One region of the Variovorax sp. dw_954 genome, then DNA from elsewhere that is predicted to be linked to it. Evidence: predicted binding sites of a transcription regulator. Region 1 holds the regulator's gene; the other holds the start of a gene.
The links. The regulator FNR, encoded in region 1, switches genes on or off when oxygen is low (the NO sensors DNR and NnrR bind a similar motif). The targets are predictions, from matches to a motif close to TTGATNNNNATCAA.
Positions count from the first base shown of each region.

Region 2: a site for FNR is predicted at 1,896-1,909, ahead of HB681_RS33915 (universal stress protein). Genes of this name have one in related genera too.

Region 1 covers NZ_JAAVVD010000003.1:25,239-28,501, reverse strand. The annotation lists gene hemN (oxygen-independent coproporphyrinogen III oxidase) at 1-969, opposite strand, end outside; gene fnr (fumarate/nitrate reduction transcriptional regulator Fnr) at 1,092-1,811, shown strand; gene HB681_RS06215 (hypothetical protein) at 1,792-2,058, opposite strand; gene HB681_RS06210 (FixH family protein) at 2,055-2,336, opposite strand; gene ccoG (cytochrome c oxidase accessory protein CcoG) at 2,354-3,263, opposite strand, start outside.
Region 2 covers NZ_JAAVVD010000034.1:54,430-57,692, forward strand. The annotation lists gene HB681_RS33905 (phospholipase D family protein) at 1-586, shown strand, start outside; gene HB681_RS33910 (hypothetical protein) at 684-1,355, opposite strand; gene HB681_RS33915 (universal stress protein) at 1,363-1,830, opposite strand; gene HB681_RS33920 (DUF3302 domain-containing protein) at 2,084-2,596, shown strand; gene HB681_RS33925 (HlyD family secretion protein) at 2,596-3,263, shown strand, end outside.

The sequences.
Region 1 (3,263 bases):
GCGATGCAGCCGGCCCTGGCGCCTGGCGACGGCCAGCGCATCCTGCGGCAATGCGAAATGGTCCATGCCGATGTGGACGTACCCGGCCGCACTCAGCACCGCGATCGATCGCGCCAGCATCTGCACCTTCTCCTCGGCAGGCGGGAGCTGCTCGACATGGATGCGGCGCTGGGCCTTGAACCGGTCGGGCAGGTGCGCATAGGCATACAGGGCGACGCGGTCGGGCCGCAGCTCGCACACCTGCTCCAGCGTGCGCTCGAAGGATTCCACGGTCTGCAGCGGCAATCCGTAGATCAGGTCGACGTTGACCGACTTGAAGCCCAGCGCCCGCGCGGCCGCCACGAGCTCGAACACCTGCATGGCGGGTTGGACACGGTGGATGGCCTTCTGCACGTCGTGGTCGAAATCCTGCACGCCGAAGCTCAGGCGGTTGAAGCCGAGCACCGCCAGGTTCGCAAGGCGTTCGGCGTCGACGGTGCGCGGATCGACTTCGATCGAGCGCTCGCAATCCGGTATGAAGGTGAAGGCGCCGTAGAGGATGCCCATCAGTTCGGCCAGTTGCGCGTCGTCCAGGAAGGTCGGCGAGCCGCCCCCGAGGTGCAGCTGGCTCACCGACGCGCCTTGGCCCACCTGCGCCATCTGCAGCTCGACCTCTCGCGCGAGGTAGTCGAGGTATTGCCCTGCCCGCTCGTGGTGGCGCGTGACGATCTTGTTGCAGGCACAGAAGTAGCACAGCGACTCGCAGAACGGCACATGGACGTAGAGCGACAGCGGCTGCGCGCGGGCGCCCATGCTGCGGCGCTGGCGCAGTGCCTGCGCATAGTCCGCAGCGTCGAAGGCTTCGACGAACCGGTCGGCGGTCGGATAGGAGGTGTAGCGCGGGCCGGCCACCCCGAAGCGCCGCAGCAGGGCGACCGACGGCAGCGTCGGACGGACCGGCAGCGGTGCGGGTGGGGAGTTCGAAGACATCGGCGTGGCTCGGGCAATGGAACCCACGCAATGTGCCTCCCCAGGCCGTTCTGCGTCTTGATGTGCATCAAGCCCACGGCAGGTGGCGCCGGCCAGAATCCCGCCAACCAAACGACGCGCCCATGACCATTCCACAGCCCATCCAGGTCGCCTGCTCCAACTGCAACCTCCGGGAGCTCTGCATGCCCCCCGGCCTGCAACCCCACGAACTCCAGCGCATCGACGGCCTGGTCAAGACACGGCGCAAGCTGCGCCGCCGCGAGACGCTGTTCCACAACGGCGAGCGCTTCACCTCGCTCTACGCCATTCGCACCGGCGTGTTCAAGACCCGCGTGGCAAGCGACGACGGGCGCGACCAGGTCACCGGCTTCCAGATGGCCGGCGAGATCATGGGGCTGGATGGCATCGTCAACGAGCACCACAACTGCGACGCCGTCGCACTCGAGGACGCGGAGGTCTGCGTGATTCCGTTCGAGCGGGTCGAGGCACTGTCGCGCGAAGTCCCGGCGCTGCAACGCCACGTGCACCAGATCATGAGCCGCGAGATCGTGCGCGAGAACGGCGTCATGCTGCTGCTGGGCAGCATGCGGGCGGAAGAACGGCTCGCCGCGTTCCTGCTCAACCTGGTCCAGCGGCTGCACGCGCGTGGCTTCTCGCGCTCGGAGGTGGTCCTGCGCATGACGCGCGGGGAAATCGGCAGCTACCTCGGCCTCAAGCTGGAAACCATCAGCCGGACGCTGTCGAGATTCGTGGTGGACGGCATCGTCGAGGTGCGGCATCGCAACCTGCGCATCCTCGACCCGCAGGCGCTGCAATGCATCGTCAATCCGCCCGGGCGTTGAAGCGCCGCGCCAGGGGATCGTCCTCGGGCGGCTCCAAGGTCAGTGCCACCGAGAGCGCGCACGCGGCAGCCGACATCGCCCAGAAAGCGAAGAAGCTGGCGGTGTAGACGGCCTGCCGCGTCAGCCCGAGTCCTTCCCTGCCCCAGCGCATGTCGGACGGATCGATGATGGCGAACACCACCAGTTCCATCAGGCTCGCCAGGATGAATGCGGGCCACAGGATCGCGATCCATCTGCGCGCACTCATGGCTTGGCCTTGGGGCGCACCGGGACGTCCTCGGCGGGCGTCATCGCGTGGTTGCGGCCCATCTGGGCGGGAACCGGGCTCTTGTCGGCCAGGGTGCGGTTGATCTCGATGCCCTTGCGGTAGTAGTCCTCCTCGACCACCGTGTCGGTGGTGTGCATGGCGAGCCACGCGGAGGCCAGGCTGGCCACGATGACGGCCGCCGGCAGGCCGATCACCAGCCACACCAGCGGGTAGCGCCACCAGGGCGGCGGCGCCGATGCTTGTTCGTACGCTGTCATGCTTTCTCCTTGCTTGTTCATCGGGGCACCAGGAACACGGCCTTCTCGGAGACGTGTGCGCCGCCATCGGCAGTGCCCACTTCGAAGTGCACCGTGTGCGAGCCGGGCGGAGCCTTGTCGGCCGGCAATTGCAGGCGCACCGCGACCCAGCGCGACTGGGCCGCGCCGACTTCGACAAGCTCGTCCGAGGCCACGTGCAAGCCGTCCAGGCCGGTGGCCGCGATGCGGTAGGCCTGCTGTTTCTCGGTGGCGTTCATGATCTGCAGGCGGTAGACGTTCTCGAGCTGTCCGCCCTCCGCGATGCGGGCGAGCGATCCCCTGTCGCGCACCACGTCGACCTTCAGCGGCACCCGCAGGACCAGGCTCGCGAGCAGGCCGATCGTCAAGGCGAGGAGCACGCATCCATAGACCAGCACCCGCGGCCGGAAGACGCGTCGCCACACCTGCGACGAGGACCAGCCCTTCGCGAGCCCGTTCTCGGTCGCGTAGCGGATCAGGCCGGGCGGCAGCGCCATGCGGTCCATCACGGTGTTGCACGCGTCCACGCAGAGGCCGCAGCCGATGCACTCGTATTGCAGCCCCTGCCGGATGTCGATTCCGGTCGGGCACACCTGCACGCACAGCCCGCAATCGATGCAGTCGCCCAGTCCGAGCGCCTTGCCGTCCCGGCCCTTGGCGCGCACGCCGCGCGGCTCGCCACGCCCGGTGTCGTAGCTCGCGATCAGCGTGTCGCGGTCGAACATCGCGCTCTGGAAGCGGGCGTAGGGACACATGTACTTGCAGACCTGCTCGCGCATGAAGCCGGCGTTGCCATAGGTCGCGAAGCCATAGAAGACGACCCAGAACACTTCCCACGAGCCCATGCGCGTCTGCAGGAATTCCATGCCTAGCTCGCGGATCGGCGTGAAGTAGCCGACGAAGGTGAAG
Region 2 (3,263 bases), on a different contig from region 1:
CGACAACGAGGTGCAACTGACCTCGCCCTACCTGGTGCCGGGGGAGAAGGGCATGGAGGCTTTCGAGGCGCTGCGCAAGCGCAACGTGAGCGTGACGCTGTTGACCAACTCGCTCGCAGCCAACGATGAACCGCTGGTGCACAGCGGCTATGCACGCTATCGCGAACGGCTGCTGGAATCGGGCTGCGACCTCTATGAGCTGAGCCCGGCGCGCACCACGAAAAACCAGCGGCTCGACATGTTCGGCAAGTCGCTCGGCCGCCTGCATGCGAAGACCGCGGTGGTCGACAAGCGCAAGCTGTTCATCGGCTCCGTCAACCTCGATCCGCGTTCTGCCAACGACAACACCGAGCTCGGCATCATGGTCGACAGCCCGCAGTTGGCGCGCGAACTGCTGCGCATCATCAACATCAGCAAGCTGGAGAGTGCCTATCGCCTGCGATGGGTGACCAACAAGCGCACCATCGAATGGCTGTCGATGGACGAAGACAAGGAAGTGGTTATCACCTACGAACCGGAATCGACCTGGCTGCAACGCCTCAAGATCGACCTGCTCGGGCCGCTGGTGCCGGAGGCCCTGCTATAGCGGCTGTGGATGCGCAGCCAGGAGGTGGTGCACCCTGCCGGTGGGGCAGAGAGGAATGGGCGCGTGGCGCCGGGTTGCGCTGCGTGGCTTTCGTGGCTCAGCCGCCCAGCGCCGTGATCGCCGCGACCAGGACAGTGCCCAGGCCCGCCATCATCAGCCCGGCTTTCCAACTGCCGTAACCGGCGTACCGACCCAGCGCGAAGCCGCCGAAGAACAGCATCGCCAGCGCAATGATGCGGGACACCGTCCTGGCCGTCACCACGTCCTGGATCAGCGCGAAGGGCAGCACCACCGGGAAGGTCGCCGCCACCACGATCAGGAAGATCGCCAGCGCGGCGAGCAGGTCCCCCCTGTACAGCGTCGTTCGTTCCGGGATGCGGGGAAGGGCCGCGATCCGGCCGCGGATCGCATCGAGCTCCGCCGCCGTCATGAATTGCGCCCCGACCGCCGACACGGCACCGGCGATCAACGCGCGACCGGCCTGCGCGTCCGCAGTGCTTCGGACCGCGCGCAGCAACGAGATCCATCGCCCGCGATCGGTGACCGTGCGCACCAGGTACATGACGGCGTCGACAAGGCCCCAGGCAAGGTTGCAGCCCAGGGCCGCGGCGAACATCTTGTGCAGATCCTCGCGCCCCGAGTCCGCCACGGACACCGCGCCCACGAAGGTGAGCGCCATGAACAAGCCGAACAGCATCTCCGCCACGCGGTCGATCGGACTCAACACAGGCGCCCGCATCATTTCCTCGTCGTACATCGGGTCGGTCATGGCCTGCTCACTGATCCTTTGTGGCTGGCGGGCGAGCGGCCTGCACAAGCAGCACCGGCACCGGTGCGGCGCCCATGATCTCCTGTGCATCGCTGCCCCACAGCATCCTCTCGATGCCACGGCGACCCCGCGTTCCGACCACGATGAGATCCGCCTCCCAGTCCCGGGCCTCCTCCACAACCACGTCCGATATCCGCCCGCCCAGCAAGGCCAGCAACTTCGACTCGACCTTGACGCCGGCGCGTTCCGCCCGCTCGCAGCCCTGTGCCAGCAGCGCCTGGCCCTCCTGCTCGATGCTTCCCAGCAGCTTCATGTAGGTGTCGTCGCTTGTAAAGCCGGTCCTGCGGTAGAAGTGGTCGGCGACATGAACGATCTCCAGCGTCGCGCCGACGGACATGCCCACGCGCACCGCTTCGTCCAGGCCATGCAACGAAGCGTCGCTGCCATCGAAGGGGACAAGAATTCGCTGGTACATCGCACCCCCTTGCGTCCCACGCGACCGGATCAGCCATAGTTTGCGTGCTCGCATGCCGCGGCGAGTTGACTTGCCTCAACTTGCCGCGCGCGGCGTGAGCTTCATGGTCACGACTTGAGAATCCTCAATTGCTTCGTCCGCTTCATCCCTAGCATTTGCCGAATCGCCATGGAAGGGTCAGGTGCTGGGTATGAAAAGCTGGTCAAGGGGTCGGACTCCAACGGGGCTGGCACTCCCGTCCTTCGTGATGTGCATGGCAGCACTTGCCATGCCGGGGGAGGCGAACGCATCGTTCCTGCCGCCCGAGCAAATGGGCGCGGCAGCGACGGGCCTGGCCTGGTTCATCATCGTCGTCATCCCGATTGCCGGGATCGTGCTGTTCTGGCTGGTGCACGTCATGCCGGAGAAGATCGCGCACAAGAAGCACCACCCCCAGCGCGACGCCATCAAGGTCCTGTGCCTGCTGTCGCTGTTCTTCGGCGGCATGCTGTGGCCGCTGGCCTGGTTGTGGGCCTACGTGAAGCCTGTGGGCTATCGGGCGGCGTACGGCACCGAGAAGCACGAGGACTATTTCCACGAGCAGGGCGAGAAGGCCGCAACGGGGCAACTGCTGGAACATGACATCGCGCACCTGCGCGATGAACTCGATGCCATGGACGCCCGGGGCGCCCTGACCGCGGAACTCAAGCAGCTGCGCAGGGACCTGGCCGCGCTCGACCCGCGCGCGGGCGACGCGACGACGGTCGCAGGAAACGCGAGCACCTGATGGAAGCACTGCTGCTCGGCATCTACGCCTTCTTCGTCTGGCTCTTCTTCATCAAGCTGAAGTGGCTTCCGTGGAACACCGCCACGCAAGTGACGGTGGTGATCATTCCGATCGTGGCGCTGACCGCGATGATCCTCACGCTCAACGTCGTCGCGCCGTCGACTTCCGATGTCCGTGTCTTCAAGTACGTGGTGCAGATCGTGCCGCAGGTGCGCGGGCGGGTGCTCGAAGTGCCGGTGGAGCCCAACCGGCTGGTAAAGAAGGGCGAGCTTCTGTTCCGCATCGACCCGACCCAGTACGAGAACGAACTCAACGCGGCCAAGGCGAGGCTTGCCGCGGACGAAGCGAAGTTCGCGCAGGCGGGTGCGGCCCTGATCGACGCTTCCGCCGGGGCGCGGCAATTGCAGGAGCAACTCAAGGCCGCCACCGGACAGGTCAGTTCGCTGCAGCCCAGGCTGGAACTGGCCCGGATGCGCGTGCGGCAGAACCGCGAGCTGGTCTCCACCGGCGCGGGTGACCGGTTTGCGCTCGAGCAGGCCGAGTCCAACCTGGCCGATCTGCAGGGCCAGATCGCGACGTCCGCCGCGAACGAGGCGCAGGTGACGCAGAAGCTGTCCGGACGGGTCAACGGCGAACAGGCCTCGGTCGCGTCCGCGCGGGCCCAGCT